Regions from separate parts of the Megamonas sp. genome, predicted to be linked through region 1. Evidence: predicted binding sites of a transcription regulator. Region 1 holds the regulator's gene; the other holds the start of a gene.
What was found. Region 1 encodes HrcA, which represses chaperone genes, less so after heat shock. Its sites were predicted from a motif close to TGTTAGCACTCNNNNNNNNNGAGTGCTAACA; they were not measured.
Positions count from the first base shown of each region.

Region 2: a site for HrcA is predicted at 2,568-2,598, ahead of groES (co-chaperone GroES). Genes of this name have one in related genera too.

Region 1 covers NZ_CFQVBI010000066.1:35,997-47,887, forward strand. Annotated here, with positions in the region: gene ffh (signal recognition particle protein) at 1-473, opposite strand, end outside; gene ylxM (YlxM family DNA-binding protein) at 476-832, opposite strand; gene AC5LAX_RS09530 (sodium:solute symporter family protein) at 960-2,408, opposite strand; T-box leader at 2,579-2,829, opposite strand; gene uvrC (excinuclease ABC subunit UvrC) at 2,913-4,730, opposite strand; gene AC5LAX_RS09540 (YdcF family protein) at 4,783-5,550, opposite strand; gene AC5LAX_RS09545 (MarR family winged helix-turn-helix transcriptional regulator) at 5,756-6,130, shown strand; gene AC5LAX_RS09550 (ANTAR domain-containing response regulator) at 6,212-6,787, opposite strand; gene AC5LAX_RS09555 (histidine kinase N-terminal domain-containing protein) at 6,780-8,207, opposite strand; gene AC5LAX_RS09560 (C40 family peptidase) at 8,321-8,983, opposite strand; cyclic di-AMP (ydaO/yuaA leader) riboswitch at 8,990-9,147, opposite strand; gene hrcA (heat-inducible transcriptional repressor HrcA) at 9,399-10,424, shown strand; gene grpE (nucleotide exchange factor GrpE) at 10,471-11,049, shown strand; gene dnaK (molecular chaperone DnaK) at 11,140-11,891, shown strand, end outside.
Region 2 covers NZ_CFQVBI010000024.1:387-12,277, reverse strand. Annotated here, with positions in the region: gene AC5LAX_RS03700 (glycoside hydrolase family 32 protein) at 1-1,258, opposite strand, end outside; gene AC5LAX_RS03695 (LacI family DNA-binding transcriptional regulator) at 1,465-2,439, opposite strand; gene groES (co-chaperone GroES) at 2,651-2,932, shown strand; gene groL (chaperonin GroEL) at 2,990-4,621, shown strand; gene AC5LAX_RS03680 (sulfite exporter TauE/SafE family protein) at 4,762-5,520, shown strand; gene AC5LAX_RS03675 (MerR family transcriptional regulator) at 5,624-6,001, shown strand; gene AC5LAX_RS03670 (DUF4337 domain-containing protein) at 6,105-6,722, shown strand; gene AC5LAX_RS03665 (3'-5' exonuclease) at 6,806-9,406, shown strand; gene AC5LAX_RS03660 (FAD-dependent oxidoreductase) at 9,581-11,891, shown strand, end outside.

The DNA.
Region 1 (11,891 bases):
GGAATATCAATTTGATTACCGAGTATTTGTAACTGCTTGATAGCTGCTGGACGATAGATATCTGCTGCAACCATCAATGGGTGTTTGCCTTGCTTTTTAAACATCAAACCAAGTTTACCAGCAGATGTTGTTTTACCTGCCCCTTGAAGACCTACCATCATGATGATTGTAGGAGCTTTTGGTGAAATGTTTATATGACTTTGAGTCTGCCCCATCAATGCTGTTAACTCTTCGTTAACAATTTTAATAACAGCTTGTGCAGGTGTCAAGGACTCTAAAACTTCTTGTCCTACTGCACGTTCTTTTATTTTTTTAATAAAATCTTTAACTACTTTAAAGTTTACATCGGCTTCTAATAAAGCTATGCGAATTTCTCGCATGGTAGCATTAACATCATCAGCTGTTAATTTACCATGACCACGCAATTTTTTAAAAGTCTCTTGCAAACGATCAGCTAAATTTTCAAAAATCAAATTTATGCCTCCTTGCTATCATTTGTTAACACAGAAATACGTCTTATTATATTATTAAGCCTGTTATCTTCTGATTCCTGCTTTAATGCTAATAAATCAGATAAAATTGACAAAAGCTCTGTTTTTTCTTTTGTCGAACGGGCTGCCAAACCTAATTTATCTTCATATTGCTGCATGATTTGCTCACTGCGACGCAACATGTCATAAACAGCTTGACGTGAAATTCCTAACTCTGTACTTATCTCTGATAGTGAAAAATCTTCGAATAAGTGCATTTGTAGACAACGTTTCTGTTTGTCAGTTAGCAAAGCCCCATAAATATCAAATAAAGCGCTCATGTGCAAAAACTTTTCTAACATTTAAACCACCTGAGCTTTCATTATTCACCAAAACTAATTATGTCCTACGACTTTGACTATTATATATGACAAAAAATAACCTGTCAAGTATTTTTACTTGTCAGGTTATAAATTTTATTATTTATTTTTATCTGCTCAAAACTTCTTGATTTACCATTACTTTTGCTGATGTAGTTTCTTTCTTAACTATTTTAATTGGCTGTTTATCTACAACACTGATAATCAAAAAGCTGATTATACAAATAATCCATTCAAAATAAATTACATGTGGCAATACATGTATCTGCGGTACAAATTGCCATAAAACCAACCCTATCAAACCTACAACAGTAGTGTAAAATGCTGAATTTTTACGACAAAGGCTAGGAGCAAATACAGTAAATAAAAATACCACAGTAAATGCAGTAGTCAAACTTAAACCAATCATCATAGTTTTTAAAATTCCCACTGCATTAAATGCTAACCATAAAGTAGCAAGACCTACTAATAATATAACTAAACGATTTACTTGCAAAAATTTTGCAGTTGTTACTTGTGGATTAATAAAACGTTTATAAATATCCTGAGAAATAAGTGTGCCTGCACCTAATAATATTGTACAAGCAGTGGAAACATCTGCTGCCCATAATGCTGCAAGTGTTATCCCTGAAACTACAGGATCTAAGCTCATAATGATTTGAGGAAGTGCCATAGTTGGATTAATATCTGGATATTGAACTTTAGCTGCTAAACCTAAAATAGCTGATAAAAAGCCAATTGGAAAAATCAATGCTCCACCTAAAATAAAGCCTTTTTTTGCTGTTTTAGCATCTTTTGCACCGCAGGCAATCTGTACAGTTCCCTGTAATGTGAGTGCTTGAGATATCATAATTAAAATCCAACCCAATACTACAGCTAAACCTAAGCCACCAATAGGACTAAACCAAGAAAAATCAACTACAGGTAAATTATTATTAATATTTACAAGACCACCATTATTATCTACGACAGAAATAGTTGAATATAAAATTCCTAAATAAATCAAGCTAACGCTTATCATATTGGACATACCAGAAGACCACAATCCACCCACAACAGTGATACCGATGAAAACTATAGCACTCATTATCATGCCTGTTTTCATAGAAAATATATCTGGCATAAGTGTTGATAAAATTGCCCCGCCTGCTACATATTGAAGCGAAGTAATACAAATAAGAATGATTGCTAAACCAATTGCACTTATAAGACGACCTTTTTTATCATAATAACGTTCAAACAATTCTGGTATCGTAGAACAACCCATTTGTCTATATTTTCCTGCGGCTAAAATTCCCATAACCACAGCACCAATAGCCCATGCTCCATTGTACCAACCAGCTGCTATTCCTACCTGTGTTGCATTTTCTGCCACACCAACAGTAGAAGCAGCCCCTACAGCAAGACCTGTTACATTAAAAGCAATAAGTGATGTAGATAATTTTCTTCCTGCAAATAAATACTCCATAGGATTTTTATTAGCGCGATGTTTTACATAAAAAGATATTGCAAATAATAATACTACATATAGACAGACTATCATTAATTGAATAGACATAGTTTTCATCCTTTCTTATGATGTTAATCAAAATTTTTACTTTAACATCAATCTTTAAATTACTGCAGATTAAATTTTAATTTGTCAAAAACTTAAGTATTATTATCAGCTGATATAAGTTTAAAATAAATTCATCTAACTAAAAAAGCATACAAAAAAGCTCGCCCCTATATAGGGACGAGCTGTTATAACCCGTGGTACCACCCAATTTGCTTTTTTAGCCACTCATTCGGATACTAACATATCCTAGCCCATGATAACGGAGGCACTCCGACAAAACTTACTTAATTAATCTCAATTATTATAATTGTTCAGCCTTGCAACTCTAAGGTGTATTTCAATTTAATTCACTACTATGTCCCACCAAACCATAGCTCTCTGCAAGCTTCATAAATCTACTTTTCCTCTTCACTGTTTTTATCTGTCTATTACTATAACAATAAAATTCATATTTGTCAATGATTATTTATTGTAAACTTGTAAATTAAATGTGTAGTTGTAAATTTATTTTAATTTACTGCTCACTAACTCATGTGTGCGGAAAAAATTATATATAGATTTTGCTATTTGCTCGCTAATTCCTGGTACCGCCATCAATTCATCAACTGAAGCATTTTTTATATTTTGTATCGTTTCAAAATGGTCAAATAAACTTTTTCTTCGCTTAGCACCAATTCCAGAGATATTATCTAATATAGATATTTTATTGCGTTTTGTTCTAAGTTTACGATGATAAGTAATAGCAAAGCGATGAGCTTCATCTCTTATACTTTGCACTAAATATAAAGCATCTGATTGTCGTGGCAAAATAACAGGCTCTGATGATTGTTCTGTAAAAATATATTCAAATTGCTTAGCAAGCCCTACTACAGGGACGCTATAATGACCTGCTCCACGAATAATTTCCAAAGCCGAGCTCAATTGACCTTTACCGCCATCAATGATTATCAAATCTGGTAAATCATTTTTATCAACGCCTACATATCTGCGAGTAGTTACTTCCCTCATCGACATAAAATCATCTGGTTTTCCTTCAGTAGAATTTATCTTAAATCTGCGATAAGAATTTTTATCTGGCTTGCCATCTTGAAATACTACCATAGAAGCTACTGTTTCTGAACCTTGAATATGTGATATATCAAAACATTCCATACGCATCGGTGGCTTTGGTAAATTTAAATATTTTTGTAAATCATAGACAGCACCTAAACTACGAGCCTTCATATCTTTTAATTTTTGCTCTTGCTCTAATAAATATTTTTCTGCATTTTCTTTTGCCATCATCAAAATATCTTTTTTCACACCACGTTTAGGCAATAAAATTTTGGTCTTTTTCTTCTTTTCTGCCCAAAGCCATTCTTGCAATAATTCTATTTCTGCTATCTCTTCTGGTATCAATATTTCTTTAGGAATGTCCACCGCGTCATTATAATATTGCTTCAAAAAGGCTGTTATCAAATTTTTTTCATCATCATCTTCATCATTTAATAAAAATTGATTGCGACCTAACATTTTACCATTGCGAATAAAAAATATCTCTATACAAATTCCATAATTAGCTCTAGCAATACCGATAGCATCTATATCACCATCATCTAATAATATCTTTTGTTTTTCCATTATCTTGCGCACAGCTAATAATTGGTCTCTCAATCTAGCAGCTTTCTCAAAATCTAAATTCTGTGCTGCCATCTGCATTTTTTTCGCTAAATTCTGCTCTACAACTTCACTTTTACCTTCTAAGAATAAACATACGCCATCTACCATATCTTTATAAGTATCTTCATCAATATAATTAGCACAAGGAGCTAAACATCTTTTTATATGATATTCTAAACAAGGTCTATCTGCTAAATGCTTGCAAGTTCGCAAAGGGAATAATTTACGCAATAAATTTAAAGTTTCCTTCATTGCTGTAGAACTTGTATATGGGCCAAAATATCTTGAGCCATCTTTGATAAGGCGACGGGTAGTTACTATTCTTGGATATTTTTCATTTAAAGTAATCTTTAAATAGGGATAAGTCTTATCATCACGAAGCATAATATTATATTTAGGATGATGTTTTTTTATCAAATTACATTCTAAAATCAATGCTTCTAATTCATTATCTGTAACTATTGTTTCAAAATCTTCTATATGTGACACCATAGCAATTGTTTTTGCTGAATGATTTCTACTCGATTGAAAATATTGTCGCACACGATTTTTTAAATTAATCGCTTTACCTACATATATAATCTGTTTTTGCTTATTTTTCATCAAATAAACACCTGATTTTGTAGGCAATAATTTTAATTTTTCTTGTAATACTTCATTAATCATCATTTTATATTCTCTTTAATCTAATTATATTTATTATTTATATTAAAACTCATTGCATTTTTAATTTTAAAGCCAAAATACCCAAATATTCACGAATAGCCATACAAGATGTATTCAAACTACCATTATTAGGTAAGAAATTAAAAATACTAAAGACTAACTCATCACTCATTTGATAATCTGCTACATATGGCGTAGCTTCAATTCCTTCACGTGCAAATATTTCCATTGCTCTTGGTAAGTGAAAACCAGATGTGATAACTAATGGCTTAGTAAAATTATATTCTTCCATTATAACCTTACTATTTTGCACATTTTCCACTGTATTTCTACTCTGATTTTCTAATATCAAAGCTTGCGAATTTATGCCCATACCTTCAAATATACGCTTTTCAATATCAGCTTCTCTTCCTGTATCTTCAAACACCTTTCCGCCAGATAAAATAATAGGAATATCTAATTCTTTTTGTAATCTCATAACTGTAATCATGCGATTAGCTACATATCCTGAAACTTGCCCTTCGCCATCAATATCTGCTACATTTATCGCACCGCCACCTAGCATAATTATCACATCATTTTTATCTTGTTTTAACTGTTCAATAGTTTTATTTTGATAAAAATTCTCCAATGGCTTAACTAAATGATAAGCTATAAAATTTGTAGATAATAAATAAAACAATAAAGTAATCATGCTTAAAATATATTTACCTTTAATCTTTTTCCAATATAAATAAATATTAAATAAAATCAGAAGTGATATAATTCCTCCCGGTGGAATTATAAAAGCATAAAAAATCTTGACTAAATAAAGCATAAATATACCTCCTATAACGTACTTTTTCCCCTAAAAATTATAAATATAACAAAATCATCGTTAATTTCTTCATTAATTTTCATTGTAAAAATATCTATTATTTGTTATAACAGTATATAAGGAGGGGATTATCATCGAAATTTCTCTAGAAACAATTCAACAGACAGACGAATTAGTTCATCAACTATATCAAACAACACGTGCTATGTCAAAAAGTGTAAACCGTGCATTATACAGTACAAATATCTATGGTTCTGAATGGACTATTTTAAAAACAATTCACGATCAAGGCACTATGACACAGACAGCACTTGCTAACTATTTAAATATTGAACCTGCTGCAATCTCTAAAACAATTCGTCAGCTGATGAAAAAAAATCTTATCATGCGTCAAAGTGGTGAAGATAAACGCGAAAAATATATTTATCTCACACCATTGGCGATTGAACAATATAATGAATGGTTTGAAGTTATCGCTCAAAATTGTCGCCGAGTATTAGAAGCTGTCAATGTAGAAGAACAAAAAATACTAATGGATTTATTGAGCAAAATAAAAAATAAAGTCAATGATGACATTTAACTTTTAAAACATAATTATCATAAATAGTATAAATAATAAAGAAGGGCATTATCTTATAAAAGTTAATGCCCTTTTTATTTATCATTTTGTAGCTGCGCGAATAATTGATTGTGCAACTTCTTTTATTGTTTTTCGTTTTGCCATACTATATTTTTGTATTCTACGATAAGCTTCACTTTCAGACAAATTATAAGCATCCATCAAAATACCTTTTGCTCTATCTAATAATTTTCTCATTTCTAGTGAATTTTTTATATCATCTAATTCACTTTCTAATTGTTTAATCTCATTAAATCTAGATAGTGCAATTTCTATTGCTGGAAACAAATTACTTGGCTTTATTGGTTTTACCAAATAAGCTAGAACACCTGAATTCTTAGCTTTTTCTACAATGTCTTTTTGGCTAAAAGCTGTAAGCAAAATAACAGGAGCTAATTTTTGGTCAGAAATTTTCTTTGCAGCTGTAATCCCATCCATTTCTGGCATTTTTATATCCATAATCACTAAATCAGGTTTTAATCGCTGCGTTAATTCTATAGCCTTTAATCCATTAAAACATTCTCCAACGACTTCATGCCCAGCTTCTTCTAACATTTCTTTCAAATCCATACGAATAATCGACTCATTATCAGCAATCACAATTTTTAACTTAGACATCCACTTCACTCTCCATTAAAAATTTATAGGGAATAGCTATCTTGGCATGAACCCCATTATCATTATATAAGTCAAAAGAACCATTCATATCTCCTTCAATTAAGGTTCTCACAATTTGAAGTCCTAAAGATTTTGTCGGTAAATCAGAAAAATTCTCTGGTAAACCATTACCATTGTCATACAATTCTATTATATAGGCTTCATCACTTTGACTTATTTTAAGACCAATTTTACCATAATTTCTGCCTAAAAATCCATGCTCAATTGAATTTAAAATCAATTCATTTATGATCAAAGCTAAATTACTAGCTTGTTTTGATGGTAAAATTATTGTCTCTCCAATGAATTCTGTCTCCAGTTTAAAATGACTATCTAACATATTTTGCTGGATTAATTGCAAAATATTTTTTGTTACTTCCATTACATCTATATTTTCATCACCTTGTTGTGATAAAAATTCATGTACAACTGATATACTTAAAATACGATTTACACTTTCTCTCAAAGCCTCTTTTACTTCCATTGAATTTGAACGTCTAGCCTGTAATCTAAGCAAACTAGCAATCGTTTGTAAATTATTTTTTACACGATGATGTATTTCTTGTATCACAGCTGATTTTATTTTTAATTCTTTATCTTTTTTTCGAATTTCAGTAACATCAGATAAAATCACTATACGTGTCAATAAATTTCCTGCTTCATTTATTGGAATATCTCTTCTAATTAATACTAAATTGCCAACTTCAATCTCTTTTTCATAAGGGCATCTTGGTAAAATAGTTTCTTTTTTAATATGCAAAGTCAACTGTCTATCAAAAAGATGACAACCTAATAAATTACTAACACCTAAAACATGATATATTCTAGAAGCTACCATATTAGCAAAAATAATGCGTTCGTTTTTATCTGTAATGATAATACCATCACGCGAAGAAATTGATCTATACATTTTATTATCTGTTTTTTTAGGTGCATTTTCCAAAATAATAAAAGCAGTTTTCAAAAGACGAGTAAAACCTCTTGTTTGTGCATCTTCATAATTTATTTCAAAACAAATAACAGCTATTACTTCATAATCAACGACAATTGGTATAGTATACATTTGATGGAATTTACCAAAATCTAATTCTCTTTGACCTTCATATTTTGATTTAAATTTAATACTTTTTTCGATTAAAGGTTCTTGTACTTTAGGAATTTCTTTTCCTATTAGTGAATGTTTTATTGGATTATATGTAGTATGTGGTTCAAATTCAGATATAACCGTAAAATAATTTTCTTTTTTAGAAAATGTATACATAGCTACATGTGCATGCACTAAATCAGCAACTAAAGGTAATGCAGCATTAATCTTTTGCAAAAAATTAGCTTTCATAGCGGATAAATTAGTAAATTGTCTACAATTATTTAAAAAAGACATTATTTTCACTTCACTTTCTTTATTTTATTCTTTTATTAAATTTTATAAAGAAAAAAGGAGACCTATCGTCTCCTTTGTATTAAATTAAATTATGTTTAATTTAATTTATGTAATTATAAAACTCTACGTGCTCCAATATAGCAAGATGCCCAATAAGAACTACTTAAAGAATCGACAACTACTCCACGGCTAGAAGAAGCATTAATAAAGTTACCATCACCCATATAGATACCTACATGAGATGCTCCATAAGTATAAGTAGAGAAAAATACTAAATCACCAGGCATAAGGTTATCATAAGATACTGGTGTACCTATTTCAAATTGTACATCTGCTGTACGTGGAAGAGAAATACCAGCTGTAGCAAAAACATAACGCGTAAAACCAGAGCAATCAAAACCGCTTGGAGTTGTACCACCAAATACATATGGCACGCCAATATAATTCAAAGATGAATTAATGATACGTTTTGCAATGTAATTAGAACTACGGCTTACTACAGGCATGTTACGTCCCATCAATGCTTGATATGTCATAGCGCCAACTAAACCATCATTATCCAAACCATTAGCTGATTGGAATGCTGCCACTGCAGCTTGTGTAGCTGGACCGAAATCTCCATCTGCTGTTACATCATAACCCTGACTTGCCAATGCTGCTTGAATTTCAGCGATTTCTGCACCTTGGTCTCCTAAACGGAAAGAAGATGCGCTAGCAATAGCACTCATACAGATCAAACACAAAGATAAAACTAAAACACGGACAACTTTACTCAAAAAAAAGACTCCTCTCAAAATCGCCTACGAGGTTAGCTGACGGGTTAGGACAGAGAAGGAAAGACTATCCATCTAAAATTTCAGTAAATTCTACCAAAACAAATTAGATTCACCCCAAAAAATTGGTTCTCCCGCTCCTGAGCTGGATTCGGCTTTCTATTTTTATTTTTTTATTACGCTCATAATTTATATTCTACACTATTTTATTAAAAACCTCAACCTATAATCAATAATTTTTATCATTTAGTTTAGTTCCTATATAATAATTAAACTAATTTCAACTGTTTTCATTATACTTAAGAAATTTTTTATTTAATTAAACAAAAGACATTGACATTTTGTCTAAATAGTGATACATTCTTAATTAGAAGTTAGCACTCACTATTATAGAGTGCTAACAATAGGGGTGAAAGAAATGCTAGATGAAAGAAAGCAACGCATTCTCCGAGCCATTGTAGATGACTATATATCTACTGCAGAGCCAATAGGCTCCCGAACAATTGCTAAGAAATATAGTTTGGGAATTAGCCCTGCGACAATTCGTAATGAAATGGCAGATTTAGAGACACTTGGTTATATCAAGCATCTCCATACCTCATCTGGGCGTATCCCCTCATCAAAAGGTTATCGTTTTTATGTTGATGACTTATTAACATTAGAACAAATGTCGGAGAATGAGATATCTCTTATCAATAATTGGTATGCTACTAAAGTACGTTCTGTTGAAGAAATTTTCCGTGAAACTTCACGTATAATCTCTCAACTGACAAAAAATGTATCTTTAGTTTTAGCTCCACAATTAACGCAAACAGCTTTTCAGTATTTGCGATTTTTACCACTTAATGAACATCAAGTAATAGCTGTCATCATGACAGATGCTGGTTTTATTGATAATAAAATTATCGATATTCCAAGTGGTGTTTCTTTTGAGGATTTTGATAATATCGCTAGTATCTTTAATCATTATCTCAAAGGTAAGCGTCTATCAGATATTAGTATGGCATCAATTCGCAAAATTCGCGGTGAAACTGTTAATTCCACAGTTTTCAATGCTATCATTAATATTATAGATGAAGCATTAGTCAAAGATAAGCAAGAACGACTTTATCTAGGTGGTGCTAGAGAATTGATGGAACAGCCTGAATTTCATAATATAGATAAAGTAAAAAAACTTTTATCTATGTTTGAAGAAAAACAGCTTTTATATGACATTTTACATGCACAAAAAGATGAAAGTTTAGCTGTTACCATTGGTCAAGAAAATAAATATAATGATATTAAAGATTGCAGTATTATCAGTGCCACATATCATTTAGATGGTAAACCAATTGCCACATTAGCTGTTTTAGGTCCAACACGTATGGATTATGGTAAAATAATTTCTTTATTAAAATTTATGAATGCTAATCTTGCTGATATTTTCCATAGATTTCATTTGTAATCTATAAAGATTAAACTATTTATTATTATAAGAAGGTGGTTGATTCATGGCTACTCCAGAAGAAACTAAAGAAACTATGCAGACTGAAACGACTTCTGATAATGAAGTTAAAGAAACAGTAGAAGAAACTACTAATGAGACTGCTGTAGAAAATGATGAAGCAACTTTTGATACAATAAAAAAAGAACTTGAAGCTCAAAAAGAATTATTACAGCAAAGCGAAGACCACTATAAAAGATTGCAAGCTGATTTTGCAAACTTCCGTCGTCGCAATGAAAAAGAACGTGAAGAATTATCTAGTGTAGTACTTCAAGGATTAATTAAAGATTTATTACCTATCATTGATAATTTTGAACGTGCTTTAGCTGTTGAAGGAGCTGCTGGTACACCTCTTCACGATGGAATTTCCATGGTTTACAACCAATTAATGGAATCTTTGAAGAAAAATGGTCTTGAAGTTATTAAAGCTGCTGGTGAAAAATTTGATCCGAATTTCCACCAAGCTGTAATGCGCGTTCAAGATCCTGAAAAAGAAGATGATACCATCGAAGAAGAATTCCAAAAAGGTTATATGGTACAAGGTCGAGTAATTCGCCCAAGTATGGTAAAAGTTGTAGCTAATTAATCATTTAATTAACTATAATTAATATAAAATATTTTATTAAATTGCATAACACTTATATTTATATATAGATGTTTTTAGGAGGAATTTATAATGTCCAAAGTAATTGGTATTGACTTAGGTACTACTAACTCTGTAGTCGCTGTTATGGAAGGTGGCGAATCTACAGTTATTACAAACCCAGAAGGTAGCAGACTTACTCCTTCAGTTGTAGGTTTCACAAAAGATGGTGAACGTCTTGTAGGTCAACTTGCAAAACGTCAAGCCGTTTCCAATCCAGATAGAACAATCGCTTCAATCAAACGTCATATGGGCGAAGTTAATTATAAAGTAAATATTGATGGTAAATCTTATACTCCACCAGAAATTTCTGCTATGATTCTTCAAAAATTAAAAGCTGATGCAGAAAAATATCTTGGCGAAAAAGTAACTCAAGCAGTTATCACTGTTCCTGCTTACTTCAACGATAGCCAACGTCAAGCAACTAAAGATGCTGGTAAAATCGCAGGTCTTGATGTTCTTCGTATCGTAAACGAACCAACTGCTGCTGCTCTTGCTTATGGTCTTGATAAAGGTGAAGATGGTACAATCTTAGTATTCGACTTAGGTGGCGGTACATTCGATGTATCTATCCTTGAACTTGGTGATGGTGTATTTGAAGTAAAATCCACTAATGGTAATACTCATTTAGGTGGCGATGACTTTGACCATGCAGTAATGAATTGGATGGTAGAAGAATTCAAAAAATCCAACGGCATTGACTTATCTCAAGATAAAATGAGTGCTCAGCGTCTTATCGAAGCTGCTGAAAAAGCAAAAATCGAACTTTCCAGCATGACTTCTAC
Region 2 (11,891 bases), on a different contig from region 1:
CGCGATTCAACTTAAATATTTTAGTATCTTTATCATATGAAATTACTGTTTCTTCTGTAGCTGATACACGTAATTTCAATACAAAGCCTTGTGCATTTTTCAAATCAAAATCCACATCTAATTGATAACAATCACCATTTACACCCTCAAAAGAAGTAGCTTCTTCTATTACCTGTTCATAATGTACTTTTGATTTATGTAATTTGCTCAATTCTTCAGCAGGTTTACTATAAATCATATTATTTTTTACTTCAAGAACACGTGGTATACTCATCATACCAGCCCAATGATTTTCTTGTTCTGGCATATTACTTTCCCACATATCGAGCCAAGCAATCATTAAACAACGATTATTTTTTTCATCTTGCATTATCTGTGGTGCATAAAAATCAAAACCATAATCTAATAAATCAAACTTGCTATCTCTATGGAATATACCTGTTTGATAATCCATCTTTCCTAAGAAATATCCAGATTGATGTACATTTAAGAATTTATTACCTTCTGGTTTTACACCTTGTGGAGATAAAATTAACGCCTCATGACCATCGATTTCTGCAAAATTAGGACATTCCCACATAAATCCTAAATTTTCTTTTACACTAGATGTAGCCATAATATTCAAAAATTCCCAATTAATTAAATCTTGAGATTTATATACAACTACTTGCCCACTTTCCTCTTTAGTTTGCACGCCTACTACAGTGTAATACCAATCTCCATGTTTCCAAACCTTAGGATCGCGAAAATGCTCTGTTTTTATATTTAAATTTTCAGGTAAAGATTTAATTACAGGATTGTTTTCTACTTTATCAAAACACAAACCATCATGGCTAACAGCTAAACATTGTGTTTCAATTCTATCATTACCACCATTACTATTATCTAAATCTACATGACCTGTATATAATAGATATAAATTTCCATCTTTTTCAATAGCACTACCAGAAAAACAACCATCTTTATCATATTCATCAGTAGGCGCAAGCGCTATTGGTCTAAGTTCCCAATTTACTAAATCTTTACTAGCTACATGACCCCAATGCATAGGACCCCATTGGCTAGAATATGGGTGATATTGATAGAATAAATGATATTCACCTTTATAAAAACAAAATCCATTAGGATCGTTTATCCAATTAGCTGGTGCAGCTATATGGTATTGTGGTCTCCAATAATCATTCTGTGCAATCGTCTCCATTTTTTGTTGAAATTTTTCAGCTTTTAATAGTGCTTCATTATGTTTCAAATTTTTCACTCCTATTATAATAAATTTATAAAACCGGTTCGATTTTTGATTAAAAATATTTGGAAATATAAAAATCTACTCTATATCAAACGCGTTTTATATTTCCTGAAATAATAATATCACTATCTTTTTAAAAAATCAACATTTTTTTAAAACAACAAAAAAGAATTTATTTTCTGATATTTATATTGATAAAAGGATTTATTCCTTTTATCTTAGCAAGTATCACCATATCGTATAGATATTGGCACAATTACCTCTTTTTCTATATTTTCGTTTTTTATCAAAGAAACTATCATTTCTGCAGTTTTTTGAGCTAATATATTTATAGGTTGAACAATAGCAGTTATATTATAAAAACTACTTTCTGTTATAAAAGTTCCATCATATGCTATAAATTTTATATCTTTTGGTATGTCTAATTTTCGCTTACGTGCTTCACCTAAGCATGCACAAACCACCATATCAGCACCATATACACCATCAATATGGGGATATTTTTCAAATACATCGACAGCAACTCGCTTAAAATAGTTCATGTCAAATTTATTCCATTCCATTTCATAATTTATCACTTCAATTCCATTTCTAGATAATTCATCTTTAAATGCACTATGATGTAAATATGCTGACATTGAACTATTTTTTATACCTGTTATTTGTAGAGGATACTTACAACCAGCCTTTAACATTGCTTGAGCTGATAATCTTCCACCTTTCTCATGATCTGAACGAATAATCGGTATTTTATTATTAATAATTCTATCAAAAGCCACAATAGGTTTATTGACATTATCATATAAATCAACTTCTAAAGAATGACAACCCATAATAATACCATCTATCATTTGTCTTCTTAACATGTCTACAATTTCATGTTCCGCATTCTCTCTTTCAATCGTTGAACAAACCATTATTTTATAATTATATTTATAAAGTGCTATCTCTAATGCACCAATAAAAGCCCCAAAAAAAGGATGTGCTACATCAGGTACAATAATACCAATTATATTTGTACTATTACGATATAAATTTCTTGCTAACTCATTCGGTACATAATTTAACTTTTCTATTGCATCTAATACTTTTTTTCTTGATGCCTCTGATACATAACCCTTATTATTCAATACCAATGATACCGTACTTGGTGCCACCTGTGCCAATTTAGCTACATCACGAATACTAGCCATATCTTAACCACCTTATGATACAAATACTTACAATAAAATTATAACATAAATTAAATAGGACAAAAAATCAAAAATTTTTCTTCTGCCTATTGATTTTTTCTGTAAAATTGTTTATTATAGGAATTGTGAGTTAGCACTCACTTATAAAGAGTGCTAACAACTATAAATTAACTTAGTTATAAAATCTATTTACGCATAGGAGGAATATACAATGATTAAGCCATTAGGCGACAGAGTTGTTATTAAAGTTTCTGAAGGCGATATTAAAACTGCAAGTGGTATCGTTTTACCAGATACAGCAAAAGAAAAACCACAAGAAGGTACTGTTGTCGCAGTAAGCGACGGCAAATATGTAGAAGGCAAAAAAGTTGCTCTTGACGTAAAAGTAGGCGACAAAGTAATCTTCTCTAAATATGCTGGTACTGATGTAAAATTCGATGGTACTGATTATTTAATCGTTAGAGATAGCGATATCTTAGCTATTGTTGAATAATTGACAGAAACTAATTAATTACAATTTTAATGTATAATCCTAGGAGGTTCTTTATAAATGGCTAAACAAGTATTATTTGGCGAAGAAGCTCGTCAAGCTCTTGGTAGAGGCGTTGATGCACTCGCTAACGCTGTTAAAGTTACACTTGGCCCAAAAGGCAGAAACGTTGTTTTAGATAAAAAATTCGGTGCTCCAACTATCACTAACGATGGTGTTACTATCGCTCGTGACATTGAACTTGAAGATCCATTCGAAAATATGGGCGCTCAGCTTGTAAAAGAAGTTGCTACAAAAACTAACGATATCGCTGGTGACGGTACAACTACTGCTACATTACTTGCTCAGGCTATGATTCGTGAAGGTATGAGAAACGTAGCTGCTGGTGCAAACCCAATGGTTCTCAAAAAAGGTATTGAAAAAGCTGTTGCTACATTAGTTGAAGAAATCAAAGCAAAAGCTCAAAAAGTTGAAGGTAAAGAAGCTATCGCTCAAGTTGCTTCTGTATCTTCCGCTGATGAAGAAACTGGTGCATTAATTGCTGACGCTATGGAAAAAGTTGGAAAAGACGGTGTTATCACTGTTGAAGAATCCAAAGGTATGCAAACTAACCTTTCTGTTGTAGAAGGTATGCAATTCGACCGTGGATACATTTCTCCATACATGGTTACTGATACAGATAAAATGGAAGCTGTTATGGATGATCCTTTCATTCTTATCACTGACCGCAAAATCTCTGCAATCGCAGACATTCTCCCAATCCTTGAAAAAGTTGTAAAACAAGGTAAAGAACTCGTTATCATCGCTGAAGATATCGACGGTGAAGCTCTTGCTACTATCGTAGTTAACAAACTTCGTGGTACATTCAAAGCTCTTGCTGTTAAAGCTCCTGGTTTTGGTGATCGTCGTAAAGCTATGCTCGAAGATATCGCTATCTTAACTGGTGGTAATGTAATCAGTGAAGAACTTGGCCGTAAACTTGATAGCGTAGAACTTGAAGACCTCGGTCGTGCTCGTCAAGTACGTGCTTCCAAAGAAGAAACTACAATTGTTGACGGTTTTGGCGACAAAGCTGAAATCGCAGCTCGTGCTGAAATTATCAAAAAACAAATCGCTGAAACTTCTTCCGATTTTGATAAAGAAAAATTACAAGAACGTCTTGCTAAATTATCTGGTGGCGTAGCTGTAATTGAAATCGGTGCTGCTACAGAAGTTGAAATGAAAGATAAAAAACTCCGTATCGAAGATGCTTTAAATGCTACTCGTGCTGCTGTTGAAGAAGGTATCGTTGCTGGTGGTGGTACTACTTTCATCGATATTCAACCTGCTCTTGAAAACATTGAAGCTGAAGGCGATGTAAAAACTGGTGTTGAAATCGTAAAACGTGCTATTGAAGAACCAGTTCGTCAGATCGCAAACAATGCAGGTCTTGAAGGTTCTGTAGTTGTTGAACATGTAAAAGCTGCTGGTGTAGGCGTTGGTTATAATGCTTTAGTTGGCGAATACATGGATATGATTGCTGCTGGTATCGTTGATCCTGCAAAAGTTACTCGTAGTGCATTACAAAATGCTGCAAGTATCGCTGCTATGGTTCTCACAACTGAAACAATTGTTGCTGATAAACCTGAAAAAGCTGATCCTGCTGCTATGGCTGGTGCTGGCATGGGCGGCGGAATGCCTGGTATGATGTAATTTAACATCTCATATCAAACAAAATTAAATAAACAAATTAAGCCTAGTGAATTTTCACTAGGCTTTTTCTTTTACACTATCACTATTATTTTTTATAATAAAATCTATAATAAAAAATTAAAATTTGAGGTGAATTTTTTATGATATTTTTATCTATGTTATTCCTAGGTACATTAATTGGTTTTGTTGGAGCAGGTGGCGCTGGTGTTACTATTACATTACTTACAGTTGGTTTTAACATTCCTATTCATATAGCATTAGGTGTTGCCTTATCTTCTATGGTTTTTACTATGATATCTGGTGTTGTAAGCCATTTACGTGAAAATGAAGTAGAATTAAAAACTGGCCTAATCATTGGATTAGGCGGTGTAATTGGAGCTTTTGTTGGTGCTAAATTTTCCACAATCATACCCGAAAATATTTTAAGTATTTTTACTGCTTTAATGATTATTCTATCTGCTCTAATTTTGTATATAAAAGTATATCACAATGATTTATTAAATAAATATTTAAAAGTTCCAACTACATCATTAGCTGGCAAAAAATTTTATATCTATGGTATATTAGTCGGTTGTATTAATGGCTTTTTATCTGGTACTTTTGGCATAGGAGCTGCTGCTTTTATTCAAATTAGCTTATTAATTATATTCGGTGTTCCACTTTTAAAATCCATCGGAACATGTATGTTGATTATTCTTCCTATTTCTGCTTCTGGTGGTCTAGGCTATCTCACTTCTGGAAATTTAGATTTCACTATTTTTCTACAAACAGTATCTGGATTAATGATAGGTGCTTTTCTTGGCTCAAAATTTACACATCTAGCACCAAAACCAATCTTAAAATTTGCCATTGTCGCTATGCCAACAATTGGGGGCTTAATTCTTTTATTATTCCACTAAACTATATAATTATGATTCCTTTCAAAATAAAAATCATTGACTTAGAGTTTACTTCAAATGCTATTATATTCTTAAGTATAAAACTTAACAAGGACGTGATAATATGACTATTAAAGAAGTAAGTCAAAAATATGATCTCAGCCCCGATACTATTCGTTATTATGAACGTATTGGTTTAATTCCACCTGTGCCACGCAAGCCAAATGGTATTCGTGATTTTGACCAAGAATCATGTAATTGGATTGAATTTATAAAATGTATGCGTTCTGCTGGCGTTCAAATCGAAGCATTGATTGATTATGTTCACCTCTTTTATCAAGAAAACACAGCAGAAGCTCGCAAAGATATCTTAATTGAACAGCGCGACCGCCTACAAAAACAAATTGATGCTATGAATATAGTAATAGAACGTTTAAATAAAAAAGTAGACCGTTATGAAGAAATCATTATTCCTGCCGAAAAAAAATTATTAAGCAAATAAATTAAAATTAAATTATAAACAAATAAAAACATTGCTATTTCTTATCGTTTTAAGTTATAATTAACTATGTATTAAATTTATAAACAAAAGAAAGAGATGATTTATGGACCCCGATAGGAAACAACAAACTAATTTAAATGATGAAGATGATAACTTTATAACAGAATATAAACAAGAAGTTATCCACAAGCCATGGTCAAAAACTTTAAAATTATTAGTAGCAATTACAACTTTGATTTTAGCCGTTGTCGGCACATTAGCTTCTTTCAAAGCTGCAAGTCTAGGCAACCAAGTAGTAACTACTCAAAATGAAGCTTTTAACCACTGGTCAAACTACCAAGCAAAAACGATTAAGAAAACAACTTTAGAAACTGAACTTTATACTATTGAAATTGAACTTGCCAAACTCAAAGACACAGATAATGCTTTAAAAACTGAACTTTTAGCTAAAAAAGCTATCTATGAACAAGAAATTGCTCAATATAAGCAAGAAGAAATCACTTTAACAGCTAAAGCTCAGGAAGCAGAACAACGTCATTTATTGACAAAAGAGATTTCTACTAACTTTGGTAATGCTTTAATCTTTTTGCAGATAGGTATTTTATTATCTTCATTGACTACACTTAGTAAAATAAAATATTATTGGTATATAGGTTCTATTTCCGGTATCATTGGATTTAGTATCTTTATCACTTCATATTATAGAAATTTAACTATGTAATTAAAAACCTCTTAGTATTATTATGCTAAGGGGTTTTATTTATGTTAAACTACAAATATACATAAATTTATCAGGAGTCTATCATGTCTATTACTTTCAATAAAAAACAACAACAAGTAATCAATGAATTAAATCAAAATATACTCTTAAGTGCAGGAGCTGGCACAGGTAAGACAAATATACTTTCTTATCGTGTAGCTAATATTTTAAATAAAAATCGTGCCAATGCTGATGAAATTCTCTGCTTAACTTTCACTAACAAAGCTTGTCGAGAATTAAAAAATCGCATCACTTCGCAATTAGATTTTGAAACAGCTAATAAAATCACTATTCGCACCATTCATGGCTTTGCTTATCAAGTGATTACCACTACCGCCAAAAAAGCACAAACAATATTTAAGGAATTCGTCATCTTTGATGATGAAGACCAAAAAACGCTAATCAGACAAACTATCGCCAATTTTTCTAAAGCTAGAGCCTTAGATATTCAATATATCGTAAATTGCATTGAGCAATTAAAGCAAGAACGAGCTTTAAAACATATCTATACCGAAGATATCGAAGCCGATTATACTACTATTTTTCATCAACATTTGAAGTTCAATAAAACATTCAATCAACAACAAAGCGATAATTTAATTAAATTTTTTCAATTTGATGGTTTAAATATAATCATCAACTATGAATTGGCTTTACAACAAATGCATGGTTTAGATTACAAAGATTTAATCGCCAATGCTTATCGTTTATTTCAAGACGAAAATATATGCTCATCATGGCGAAAACGCTACAAATATATCATGATTGATGAAATGCAAGACACTAGTTCTTTTGAATATACTATGCTCGAAAAGCTCTTTCCTGCTAATAATATCATGCTCTGTGGCGATGAATTTCAAACTATTTATGAATGGCGTGGCTCTAATCCTCAAAAAATCTTAACTGCCTTCACTGAAAAATATAACCCCTTAATTATTAATTTCAATGAAAATTATCGCTCTACAAAATTACTTTTAGAAATGGCATACAATACCTTGATAAATCTTTTTTGCAAAGAAACTATCCTTCATTCCTATGCCAAAAATCTACTTTCAAAAAGCAGTGAACTCGGTCATAAAATAGAATTAAAACAAGCAAACTCTCTAGCTAACGAAGCCCAATGGATTTTTCAAAATATCGTAAATTTATTACCTTTAGTAAAAACACCTACGCAAATAGCTATTTTAGTTCGTCAAAACAATTATCTACAAAACTTAACATTACATCTAAATTATCTAGCCAATATTTATAATCAAAAAAATCAAGAAGAACCTATTCATTTCATTCAAATAGATAATATCCGCTTTTTCAAACGTCAAGAAATAAAAGATGTTCTATCCATTATGAAATATCTCATCAATCCTAATGATTATCTCAGCCTACAGCGAATATTAGTAAATCTAATTCCTAATATTGGTATTCGCACTATCAAGCAAATATCATCTGCTGAATATCTTCAAAATGGATTGCGTTTATCTGACTTCATCAATGCAAATTTCCAAAATCCAAACTATGAACCTTTTTCTGACTTGATTTCAGCTTATTTATCCAAAGACATCATAGTTTTTGATATTGAAGGTACGGGGACAGATATTTTTGCAGACAATATTATTCAATTATCCGCAATCAAAATTCGCAAAGGGAAAAAAATAGCTGAATTCAATCGTTATCTAAAATCAGATAAACTTGTTAGCGACTCTGAAAAAGTACATCATATTTCTGATGAATATTTGCAAGCTCATGGCGAAAATCCTAAACTTGTTCTTCAAGAATTTTGTCAATTTATCCAAGATGCCATCATCACAGGTCATAATATTCGCGGTTATGATATGGATATTCTCAATCAAAATCTATTAAAACATAACTTGAAACCTGTAAATTTCTCTAATATAAATTTTGATACCTTAGATTTAGTTCGTCGTTTTTATCCTAATTTGCCTAATCATAAACTTGAATTTCTAAGTAATCATTTTCAATTTGAAACAAAATCTAATCATAACTCTTTAGATGATGTTTTTGCTACATGGGAATTATTACACAAATTGCTCGAAGATAAAATTATTCCTACAGCTAAAAAACGCAGTGAATTAATCAATAAACAAAAAAATAAATTCATTCATGTAGCTCAAATTTTCCAAAAACTGCATAATATTTTAAATGACAATTTACTTTTAGAAAATCTAATCGCCCAAATCGTTGAAGAATTTAATTTAGTGAATATCTATAAAGCTAATGCAACTCAAGATGGAGCTGTTCGCTTAGAAAACATTCGCAATTTATTTAGATTAGCCAAAGCAGAACTCAACTCACATCGAGGAACAAATGGCATCAAAGAATTATTACAATATGCTAGTTTATCTAATACAGATTTAGATGCTCTTACTTCTTCTCATCCTAAAATCCCTATTATAACTATTCATCAAGCAAAAGGCTTAGAATTTGATTATGAATTTTTAGCTGGCATGAATGATGACATTTTCCCATCATATTTCAGCACACGCAATGGCTCTATTACTGAAGAAGAAAAACGTCTTTTCTATGTAGCCATCACTCGTGCCAAAAAAGCTTTATTTCTCTCCAGTTCAGGTAGACCTAGTCGTCTATTAAATTATATACCTGAACAATTCATCACCAAAACCAAATAAAAATGATTACTATCTATAAAGGCATAATATTTATGTCTTTTACTTTTAACAAAAATTTTATAAATTTTAAAATAATTTCATATACTTTTACTTATATAAGTGCTAAAATAAATATAATTTAATCTATCTATATTTTAGAATAAATTGTATATATTCTATTGGAGGTATCCGCTTATGAAAATACTAATTATCGGCGGTGTTGCAGCCGGAACGAAAGCAGCTGCAAAATTAAAACGAGAAAATCGTGATTTAGATATCACAATCATTGCTAAAGATGGTGATATTTCTTATGCTGGTTGCGGTTTACCATATTATATTGGAGGATTTATCGAAGACCGCTCTAGTCTAATTGTTAATACTCCACAAAAATATGCTGCTATGACAGGTGTAAACGTCTTAACTAATGTAGAAGCTATTGCTGTGGATAATAATAATCATACTGTTATCGCTAAAAATTTAATCACTAATGAAGAAGCTTCTTATGCTTATGATAAATTAATTATTGCTACTGGTGCTTCACCTATCACTCCACCTATTGAAGGTATAAAAAAACAAGGTGTATTCTCTTTGCGCCTTCCTAATGATGCTGTAAATATAAGAGATTATGTTACTAACAACCAAGTAAAAAAAGCTGTTATTGTTGGTGGTGGCTTTATCGGTCTTGAAGTTGCTGAAAATCTTCTAGCTCAAAAAGTTGATGTAACAGTTATCGATTTTGCTCCACAAATCATGCCTAATGTCATTGATCCAGAAATTGCTAATTATGTACAAAAACATTTACAAAAACATGGTATTCGCGTATTAACTGGCGTTGCTGCTCAAGAAGTTTTAGGTGATGATAAAGTTTCTGCACTCAAAACCTCCGCTGGTGAATTAAGTGCAGATTTAGTAATCTTATCTGTTGGTATCAGACCAAATACTGCCTTTTTAAATGATACAGGTATGGAAATGTTCAAAGGAACTATTCTTGTAAATGAACAATTACAAACAAATTTACCTGATATCTACGCTATTGGCGATTGTGCTATGGTTTCCAACAGAATGACACATTCTGCTCAATGGTCTCCAATGGGTTCTAGTGCCAACTTAGAAGGCAGACTCTTAGCTCAAATTTTAAATAATACACCTAAAAATTATCCTGGCGTATTAGGCACAGGTATTGTAAAACTTCCAGAACTAAACTGTGCAAGAACAGGTCTTAGTGAAAAAGTTGCTCGTGATGCTGGTTACGATGTAGAAACTGTAATGGCAGTCGTTGATGATAAAGCTCATTATTATCCAGATGCAAGCTCTTTCATCACCAAATTAATCGTAGATAAATCCACACATAAAATCTTAGGTTTCCAAGCACTTGGAAGCGGTGCTGTAGACAAAATGGTAGATATCGCTGTAACAGCTATTTCCTTAGATGCTACTATTGAACAATGTGAATGTATGGATTTCTGTTATGCTCCTCCATTCTCCACAGCTATTCATCCATTTGTACAAACAGTTCATATTATGCAAAATAAATTAAGCAATAAATTAATCAGTATCACTCCTGCTGAATATCTAGCTGGCAAAGCAAAAGATTATCGTGTAATTGATGCTGGTTTAGCTCCTAGTATTCGTGGTGCTAAATATGTAGATTTAGCAAAAGTAAATGCACCTATAGAAGGTATCGGCAAAGACGAAAAACTTCTTTTAGTATGCGCTAAAGGTAAACGTGCATATTTCTTACAAAATCGCTTAAGACATCTAGGTTATACAAATACACTTTCCCTTGAAGGTGGTCTTTTCTTCAATGATGTAAAAGTAAAAACTACATCTAAATTAACACCTGAAGAAATAAAAGCTGTAAAAGCTCTAGGTTTCCTTCAAGACAAAAATACAGAAGATAAATTCAATGGTCGTGTAATCACTAGAAATGGTAAAATTACAGCTCAAGAAAGCAAAGTTATAGCTGAAGCAGCAGATAAATTTGGCAGTGGCGAAATAACAATGACTTCCCGATTAACTGTAGAAATTCAAGGCGTTCCATATGATAATATTGAACCATTACGCGAATATCTAATGCAAAATGCAGGACTTGAAACAGGTGGTACAGGCTCAAAAGTTCGCCCTGTAGTTTCTTGTAAAGGTACTACTTGCCAATATGGTTTAATTGATACATTTGCTTTATCTGAAGAAATTCATCAACGTTTCTATAAAGGATATAGAGATGTAAAACTTCCTCATAAATTCAAAATTGCAGTTGGGGGCTGTCCTAATAACTGTGTAAAACCAAATCTAAATGATATTGGTATCATCGGTCAACGCGTTCCTCAAATTGATTATGCAAAATGTCATGGTTGTAAAATTTGCCAACCAATGAATAGATGCCCAATGAAAACATTAAATGTTGTAGACAAAAAAATAACTATTGATGAAAAACATTGCAATCATTGTGGTCTTTGCGTAAATAAATGCCCATTCCATTGCTTTGATAATTATACAGATGGTTATC